3 regions of the Mesorhizobium sp. M0998 genome follow, and region 1 is predicted to be linked to each of the others. Evidence: predicted binding sites of a transcription regulator. Region 1 holds the regulator's gene; each other region holds the start of a gene.

Region 1 (3,260 bases):
TCTCGGCCATCGCGGTCATCCTGGTGTCGCCGCACGAGGTGGTCGGTCCGAGTTTCCAGATGTCCTTCGCCGCGACGGCGGCCCTTGTCGGCGCCTATGCAGGCTGGTCCGATTACCGCGCCGGGAGGGCCACCACGCCGCCGCCGCGGAAGTCGCCGCTACGCCTTGCCACGCGAAAGGTCCTGCTGGGCATGTGCGGTCTGGCGATGACCTCGACCATTGCAGGGAGCGCCACGGCGCTTTTCGCCATATGGCATTTCCAGCGCGTGGCGCCGCTCAGCCTGTTCGCCAATCTGGCCATCATGCCCATCGTCTCACTGGTCGTCATGCCCTTCGCCGTTCTCAGCGCGCTGGCGATGCCGTTCGGTGCGGATGGCCCTTTCCTCTATGTCATGGGCAAGGGGCTGACGGCGATGATCGCCCTGTCCGGGTGGATCTCGGAGCGCTCGCCGATCGATGCGGTCGGGCTGATTTCGCTGAGATCCGTCCTTCTGGTGACGATCGCCCTCGTCATTGCCAGCATGGCGACGACGTGGTTGCGGCTGGCGGCACTTCCTTTTGCGCTCGCCGGCTTGCTGACGACAACGCAGACACGCATACCCGACGTATTGGTCTCGGAGGACGCACGGCTGGTCGTGCTGTCGATCGGCAGCGGTGAACTCGCGGTCAACCGGGCACGCCCGAATGAGTTCACCATCGACAACTGGAAACGCGCGCTCACATCAGAGGCTATCGTCGCGCCGGAAACACCTGGAAAGAACGACCCGCAATTCGACATTGCCGATCCGGCCGACCTACCGCCGGGCATGCCGTTCATTTGCACGGACGGCCTCTGCCTTGCCAGGCATCCATCCGGCGCGATCATCGCGCAAGCCAAGGACCGCGATACTGCGCGGCCAGCCTGCGCCTTTGCCAGCTTGATCGTCATCGACGACGCCACCGCCCATAACCCCTGCTACTACGACCGGCTGGTCCTCGTCGTCACCAAACGGCAACTGGCGCGCGCGGGAAGTGCCGCCGTCTATTTCGATCCACAAGCGGCAACACGCGCCGAGATCCGCTTCGCCGTCGAAAAATCATACCGGCCCTGGCACGTGCAGCGGAAATTTTCACGCGCGGCACGGGGCCTGCCGCCATACCGCCGGGCCGACAACCCCAAAGCCGGCGCCAAGGGCGGAGCTCAGTAGCGGCGGATCAGTCCGACGAGCTTGCCCTGCACCTTGACCCTGTCTGGTCCGAAGATGCGCGTCTCGTAGGCCGGATTGGCGGCTTCCAGGGCGATCGAGGCGCCCTTGCGGCGGAACCGCTTCAGCGTCGCTTCCTCCTCGTCGACCAGTGCCACCACGATCTCACCGGGGCTCGCCGTATCGGCATTGCGGATGATCACCGTGTCGCCGTCGAAAATGCCGGCCTCGATCATCGAATCGCCTTTGACCTCGAGCGCATAATGCTCGCCGCCCATGATCATATCCGGCGGCACCGAAATCGAATGCGTCTGGTGCTGGATGGCGTCGATCGGCACACCGGCAGCGATGCGGCCCATCACCGGGATCGAAACGGCGGCGACGACATCGTCGTCATTTCCGGCTGCGGGCACGCGCGACGATGTCGGCTTGCCTTGCCGAGGGGCGCCTTGCCCAAGACTGCCCTGGATGACACTCGGCGAGAACTTGCGTGCCGCATTGAGGCCGGGGGCGATCGAGTCAGGCAGGCGTAGCACTTCCAGCGCACGGGCCCGGTTGGGCAAACGGCGAATGAAGCCGCGCTCCTCCAGCGCCGTAATCAGCCGGTGGATTCCGGATTTGGAAGCCAGGTCGAGCGCTTCCTTCATCTCGTCGAATGAAGGCGGGATACCGCTTTCCTTCAACCTTTCGTGGATGAACATAAGCAGTTCGTGTTGTTTGCGTGTCAGCATAGCGACCCCCAACAGAATCAGAAAAACAAACCCAGAACAAACACTATCTGTTCCAGTTGTGTTCCGCAACTGTTTAAAGTTTAATGAATGCGTTAAGGCTCGGGAAACAAACGACGTCCCCTACCGGCGTACCGCATTTTCACCGCCGCAAGCCTCATCGCCTTGATTCTGCTTTCGTTTGCGCCCTTCTGGCCTCCTAGATGGCGGCACTGGCATCGGCCGTCGGTCGGCAAAAGGCACGGAATTGAACCCTTATCGACTGTGCGGTTTGGTCAATGCACCGTGAACGAAACGAACTCAAAACGCCAACCTCGGGTTAAGTCCCGGTTTCCACCGTCTGGTCAGGCTGCTTCTCGCCGGTGGAGCCTTGCTGCGCGCAACCAGGTAATGGAAGAACAGTCGATGCGTGTCCGGCGTTGCGTTGGATCTTGGGGGAGCAGACAAATCATGACAGGAATTCCCGATCTCGTGGCCATAAAGGCGATGGATGCCGCGGATCCGCTGCGCGCGATGCGCGACCGCTTTGTGTTGCCGCAAGGAGTGATCTATCTCGACGGCAATTCGCTAGGAGCTGCTTCACGTGCCGCTTTCGATGAACTGCACAAGGCCGCGACCGAAGAATGGTCGCATGATCTCATCCGCGCATGGAACACGGCCGGCTGGTTCAACATGCCGCTTGAACTTGGCGACCAGCTCGGGCGCCTGATCGGTGCCGCGGCCGGCCAGACGGTGGTCTGCGACACGACATCGGTCAACATCTACAAGCTGCTGCACGCCGCCATGGCCATGCGACCGGAGCGGCAGGTCATCGTCGCCGAGGGCGATAGTTTTCCGACGGACCTCTACATGGCCGAGGTGTGGTTTCGACGCGAAAAGATACGCTGCTGCGCCTCTCGGGAGTCGACGCGCCGACCATCGAAGAGCTGATCGACGAACGCACCGCCGTGGTGCTGGTCAACCACGTCAACTATAGGTCGGGCGAACTGCGCGACATGCCGGCGCTGACGCGCAGGGCTCAGGAAGCCGGGGCGATGATCGTCTGGGATCTCTGCCACACCGCCGGCGCGATGCCAGTCGAGCTCGACAAGGCAAACGCCGATTTTGCCGTTGGCTGCACCTACAAATATCTGAATGGCGGCCCCGGCGCGCCTGCCTTCATCTATGCGGCTGAGCGGCATCTTTCCGACATCCAGCAGCCGCTCACCGGCTGGTGGGGCCATGCACGGCCCTTCGCCTTCGAGCCAGGCTATGCGGCCGGCACCGGCATCCGCCGGTTTCTGTGCGGCACGCAGCCGGTCCTGTCGATGCGCACGCTGAAGGGCGCGCTCGACATCTGGAACGATGT
Region 2 (3,260 bases), on a different contig from region 1:
TTCCTTGAGCTGGGCAGCCATCATTTCGCCCAGCCCCTTGAAGCGGCCGATTTCGACCTTGCCGCGCCCGGCGAATTCGGTGCGCAGGAGTTCGTCCTTGTGCGCATCGTTGCGGGCATAGGCGACCTTGCCGCCTTGCCGGATCGAATAAAGCGGCGGCACCGCCAGATAGAGATGGCCGCCGCGGACCAGGCTCGGCATCTCCTGGTAGAAAAAGGTGATCAGCAGCGAGGCGATATGGGCGCCGTCGACGTCGGCATCGGTCATGATGATGACCCGGTCGTAACGCAGGTCCTCGTCGCGATATCTCGAGCGCGTGCCGCAGCCAAGCGCCTGGATGAGGTCGGATATCTGCTGGTTGGCGGCAAGCTTGTCGTTGCCGGCGCTGGCGACGTTGAGGATCTTGCCGCGCAGGGGCAGCACCGCCTGGCTGGCGCGGTCGCGCGCCTGCTTTGCCGAACCGCCGGCCGAATCGCCCTCGACGATGAACAGCTCGGCACCGGCGGCGGCATTCTGCGTGCAGTCGGCGAGCTTGCCGGGCAGCCGCAGTTTGCGCACCGCACTTTTGCGCGACACTTCCTTTTCCTGGCGGCGGCGCACCCGCTCGTCGGCGCGCGCGATCACCCATTCGAGCAGTTTCGAAGCTTCCTGCGGATTGTCGGCCAGCCAATGGTCGAACGGGTCGCGGATAGCGCTTTCGACGATGCGGATCGCCTCGATCGTCGCGAGCCTGTCCTTGGTCTGGCCGACGAATTCCGGTTCGCGGATGAACACCGACAGCATGCCTGCCGCCGAGATCATCACATCCTCGGAAGTGACGATCGAGGCGCGCTTGTTGCCGACCAGGTCGGCATAAGCGCGCAAGCCGCGCGTCAGGACGTTGCGGAAGCCGGCCTCATGCGTGCCGCCCTCCGCGGTCGGGATGGTGTTGCAATAGGAATTGATAAAACCGTCGCCGCCGAACCAGGTCACCGCCCATTCGAGCGAACCGTGACCGCCCTGCTTCTCGCTCTTGCCGGCAAACATTTCACGGGTCACCTGGAATTCGTCGCCGAGCGAGGCTTTCAGATAGTCCTTGAGGCCGCCCGGAAAATGGAATTCTGCCTTGGCCGGCGTCGTGTCCTTTTCCTTGATCAGCGAGGGATCGCAGGTCCAGCGGATTTCGACACCGCCGAACAGATAGGCCTTTGACCGCGCCATGCGGTAGAGCCGCGCCGGCTCGAAAGCAGCACCCTTGCCGAAAATCTGCTCGTCTGGATGGAAGCGGATCTTCGTGCCGCGGCGGTTGTGCACCTCGCCGAGCTGCTCCAGGCCGGTCACCGGAACGCCTCGCGAGAAGCGCTGGCGATAGAGCTTGCGCCCAATCGCGACCTCGACCTCGAGATGGTCGGACAGCGCGTTGACCACGGAAACGCCGACACCGTGCAGGCCGCCGGACGTCTCGTAAACCTTGCTGTCGAACTTGCCGCCTGAATGCAGCGTCGTCATGATGAGTTCGAGCGCCGGCTTCTTGAATTTCGGGTGCGGATCGACCGGAATGCCGCGGCCGTTGTCGGTTACGGACAGGTATCCGTCGGCGGAAAGCTCGACATCGATGAAGGTCGCATGGCCGGCGACCGCCTCGTCCATCGAATTGTCGATGACTTCGGCGAACAGATGGTGCATCGCCTTGTCGTCGGTGCCGCCAATGTACATGCCCGGGCGCCGTCGCACCGGTTCCAGCCCCTCCAGCACTTCGATGTCGGCGGCACTATAGCTCTCGCTGGCGTCGCGGGGCGCCGGCCGCTTCGCCGCCTGCACCAGCGGGTCGGCCGGGCGCGCGGCGGCGCGAGCCGGTTGCGGCTGCTTGTCCAATTTGGCGAAAAGATCGTTATTGTCGTCCATGCCGGTCCTGGATTCCGATGCTGCGAATCACCACCCGATACTGCCACGCTTTTGGCGGGCAGGCGACGGAGGTTCCTGTTACGTTCGAGGATAGGGCCTCTTACTGCAAAACCATTCGACAGCCAAGCGGCGGAAATGGGGTCGAAGGTGGAGCATCGACGTTTTGTAAACCCTGTCCGAAGGTTACGCCGGAAGATTGGCTAAAAGGCGGTATTTGCGGACTGTCGCTGACCTAGAATGCAGCGGAACCCTCAAGAGGCTGTCGCTTAAGCATGTTGGATTACAGTTCGCTCCTGCTCGCGGCGGCGCTGTCGGGCACGTGCCTTAGCATCACCATGTTTGCCATCTGGTTCAGCGCGCCACAGGCACGCTTTGTGCTGACGGTGGCGTGTGGCATTCTCGTGCTCGTCGCACATGTGGTGTTGTTCTGGCATTACACCAGGGATCCAAGCGCCTGGCTTTGCCAGATCGTGCTTGCGCTGCTCAGCCTCGGCTTCCTGATCATCTGCCTGTCGGCCATGCAATACCTCGGCATAGGCGACTACAGGCGAGCCATCTTGCCGACCTTGGTTGCGATGGCCGTTTGCGCGGGCGCGACGTATCTCGGGTTTGATGGTGTCGGCTTTATTGTCACCTACGCGACGGTAACGGCGCTGCTCTCGCTCATCGGGGCGATGTTCTGGATTGAGGGTGGTCACGATCGCCGGATATTGCTGGTCGTCTCGTTCCTGAGCGGCGTCTGTGCCCTGTCGTTCGGACTTTGCGGCGCGGTCCTGCTGGTCACGGGCCAATGGGTGCTGGGTGTTGCGCCCGACAATTGGGCCGAGCGGGTGAATTCCGTCGTGGCCGTCGCCTGCATGACCGGGCTCGGCGCATTGACGCTCTCCCTGCACCATTTGCAGGCGCAGATCGAATTGAAGGCCGAGACGATGACCGATCCATTGACCGGGCTGATGAATCGGCGGGCGTTGACGGCACTCTACGGCGAGCGGGTCTTCGGTCCGTTCATGTCCGTTGCCATGTTCGACCTTGACCATTTCAAGAGGACGAACGACGTATTCGGTCACCCGGTCGGCGACCAGGTTCTGTGCCGCTTTGCCGCCGTCATCAGGAAATACGCCCGGACCGGCGTCGACGCCTTCCGTTTGGGCGGCGAGGAATTCGTGCTCGTCATATCGCGGATGACGGAAGAGAAGGCCTATGACATTGCGAGCAAGATCAGCGTCGCCTTCGGCACGGAAGTCGTGGCCACCCAACTCGGTCCGTTGCGAAGCACAGTCAGCGGCGGCATCGGCTTTGGCGGAACAAACGGCACCGGTCTCGACGATGTGCTGGCCGAAGCCGACGCAGCACTCTATGCGGCAAAGCGCGCCGGG
Region 3 (3,260 bases), on a different contig from region 1:
GTCGGCCAGCAGAACCAGACGCGGCTTCAAAGCGTCTTCGCCGGCGACCAGCGTGCCGATCGGCGCGCCGATCCAGCGAAGCGTGCCATCCGAACCCAGCGCAATGTCGCCATTGGCCGAGGCGCCGAAGCGCTCGGCCCGCGCCTCGAACTCGGCGGCAAGCGCCTTCTGCGCCGCCGCCCGCACCGCCTTGGCATCCTCGCCGCCGGCGCTCTGGTCGGCGGTGAAGCGGAAACCTTGCAACTCGCCGACGTGATGGCCTTCGACGAGGACGGTTCCGGTTGGGCTGATTTCGGCTTCAGGCATCGTGTTTTCTCTAAGGCGCCGCATGAGGACGGAAGTCCTGCGGTCTACAAAACGTTTCGTCAACCGCTCATGCAGCGCATCCGACAATCTGTCTTCGATTTCGCGCGTCTTTTCCTGCCAGTGTGCCCGATCGGCCAGCCAGCCGGGCCGGTTGGAAACGAAGGTCCATGTGCGGATCTGGGCAATCCTGTGCGACAGCGTGTCGATGTCGCCTTCGGTTGTGTCGGCACGGCGCACCTGCTCGGCCATGTAGTTCTCGTCGACATGGCCATGCCTGGCAAGGTCCATGTAGATGGAGGCGATCAAGTCGGCGTGCTGGGCCGGCGCGATCTTCCTGTAGTCGGGCAGCGCGCAGGCTTCCCAAAGCAGCGCCACGCGCCTGGCATCGGTGGTGAGTGCCCGGACGTCCTCGTCGCGCGACAGATGCTCGAGCGCCTGCGCGTCCACGGCCGGCAGCGCGCGCGTCAGGCCTTCGACCGGGGCGTTGGTCTCGATCGAGCGCTTCAGCGCATCGAGGCTGGCGAAATCGAAATGCGCGGTGCGCCACTGCAGCACTTTCACCGGATCGAAATCATGCGCCTCGATCTTGTTGACCAGTTCATCATCCAGCGGATCGACCTGGCCGGTGACGCCGAAGGTGCCGTCGCGCAGATGCCGGCCGGCGCGGCCGGCAATCTGGCCGAGCTCGGCCGCCGTCAGGTTGCGGTACTGGTAGCCGTCGAATTTACGGTTCTGGGCGAAGGCGACGTGGTCGAGGTCGAGGTTGAGGCCCATGCCGATGGCGTCGGTGGCGACGAGGTAGTCGACGTCGCCCGACTGGAACAGCGCCACCTGGGCGTTGCGGGTGCGCGGGCTGAGTGCGCCGAGCACGACGGCGGCACCGCCCTGCTGGCGGCGGATCAGCTCGGCGATGGCATAGACCTCGTCGGCCGAAAAGGCGACGATCGCCGTGCGCCGCGGCAGGCGGGTCAGCTTCTTCGAGCCGGCATAGGCAAGGTGCGACAGGCGTGGCCGGGTCACCACCGACACGCCCCGCAGCAGGCGCTGCAGGATGCCATGCATGGTGGCCGCGCCCAGCAGCAGCGTCTCCTGCCGGCCGCGCAGATGCAGGATGCGATCGGTAAAGATGTGTCCGCGTTCGAGATCGCCGGCGAGCTGGACCTCGTCGATGGCAACGAAGGCGGCGTCGGTCTCGCGCGGCATCGCTTCCACGGTGCAGACCGAGTATTTCGCGCCCGCCGGCTGGATCTTTTCCTCGCCGGTGATGAGCGCCACCTTATGGGCGCCGACCTTCTCGCAGACGCGCGTATAGACCTCGCGGGCAAGCAGCCTGAGCGGCAGGCCGATGACGCCGCTTTCGTGCGCCACCATGCGTTCGATGGCGAGATGGGTCTTGCCGGTGTTGGTCGGGCCGAGCACGGCCGTCACGTCTCGACCCGACAGGATCAGCGGTTCAGTGTGTTTCGGATGGATGTTCATCGGCCTGGAAATAAGGCTCTCTGCCTCGCATTGTCGGGAGCGCGCCCATATTGGCCGCGTATGACAGGCGACACATAGGGATTTCGGGCGCGAAGCGAAAGCGGAATATGCCGAGGGCAGGCCGATTGGTTGGTTCGAAGCCAGAAAATCTGTTCCCGATTAACAGTTGGAACGAGTCTGGAACGAATCAGCGACGAATCACTGACTCGCGCTGATTCAGGGTTTGTTCACGGCTACATCTGGGTTTTCTGTCGGCGTACCTCACCACATGCTGAATCACGGAAACTGGCCCGATTTATGCAAGCGGCATCCAAGCGAGCACTGCGGTTAACCTTTGCCGGCGAATGGTCGTGGCCGGCCAATCTGCTTCGCACAACATTATGAAATTATTGATGTTTCCTAATGCGTTTTAATCATTTCGCGGGTGTTTTCAGCTCTCGCCGTTAACGTTCCGCTCAAAGCCGGAACGAATCGGCGACGAATCAGCGATAGCTGAAGTTTCTTGGTTTGTTCACCGCAACATGTTGTGTCGTGAACAGCTTTTCCACCGAGAATCCACAGGCTGCCGGGCGGCTTTTGCACAAGCTGCGAGTTTGCCGTTAACCTTTGCGTGCCGGATTGGGGCAGCGTGCTGCATCGAGATCTTGCAACGGGAAGACCGCTATAGAAACGGGCCGTTTTGCAGGCCCGTTCGTCCAAGCGCGGATCTGTCTCAACGTAAAGACAAACGATCAGGCGACGTACTGGCCGCCATTGGCTGATATGGTCGAGCCGGTGATGAAACCGGCATCGTCGGAAGCGAGGAAGACGACGCAGCGCGCGATCTCCTCCGGCTCGCCGAGACGGCCGACCGGGATGTGCGGGATGACGCGCTCGTTGAGGACCTTCTCGTCCATTGCCTTGACCATCTCGGTGGCGATGTAGCCGGGGCAAATGACGTTGACGGTGATGCCGGCGCGCGCGCCTTCCTGGGCCAGTGCCTTGGTGAAGCCGATATCGCCGGCCTTCGAGGCCGAATAATTGACCTGGCCGACCTGGCCTTTCTGGCCGTTGATCGAGGAGATGGTGATGATGCGACCGAACTTACGGTCGCGCATGCCGCCCCACAATGGATGCGTCATGTTGAAGACGCCGGAAAGGTTGGTGTCGAGGACCTCTTTCCATTGCTCGCGCGTCATCTTATGGAACATCGCGTCGCGAGTGATGCCGGCATTGTTGACCAGCACCGAGACGGGACCGAGATCGGCCTCTATCTGTTTGATGCCGGCGGCGCAGGCCTCGTAGTCGGCGACGGACCATTTATAGACCGGGATGCCGGTCGCGGCCTTGAACTTTGCCGCCGCTTCTTCATTGCCGGCGTAGTTTGCGGCGACCGAATAGCCGGCGCTTTTCAAGGCGACCGATATCGCCGCGCCGATGCCGCGCGACCCGCCTGTGACGATTGCAACCTTTGTCATATGTCCTCCCGGGAAATG

Evidence for each region. Region 1 encodes LexA, which represses DNA repair genes until DNA is damaged. Its sites were predicted from a motif close to TGTTCNNNNTGTGTTCNG; they were not measured.
Region 2: a site for LexA is predicted at 1,955-1,972, ahead of parE (DNA topoisomerase IV subunit B). Genes of this name have one in related genera too.
Region 3: a site for LexA is predicted at 1,953-1,970, ahead of NKH59_RS15855 (helicase-related protein). Genes of this name have one in related genera too.

Annotation. Positions count from the first base shown of each region.
Region 1 is NZ_JAMYND010000031.1:22,331-25,590, reverse strand. Features, by position in the region: gene NKH59_RS24815 (ComEC/Rec2 family competence protein) at 1-1,187, shown strand, start outside; gene lexA (transcriptional repressor LexA) at 1,181-1,915, opposite strand; partial or broken gene kynU (kynureninase) at 2,363-3,260, shown strand, end outside.
Region 2 is NZ_JAMYND010000011.1:30,707-33,966, forward strand. Features, by position in the region: gene parE (DNA topoisomerase IV subunit B) at 1-1,884, opposite strand, end outside; gene NKH59_RS12780 (GGDEF domain-containing protein) at 2,157-3,260, shown strand, end outside.
Region 3 is NZ_JAMYND010000014.1:113,880-117,139, forward strand. Features, by position in the region: gene NKH59_RS15855 (helicase-related protein) at 1-1,785, opposite strand, end outside; gene phbB (acetoacetyl-CoA reductase) at 2,517-3,242, opposite strand.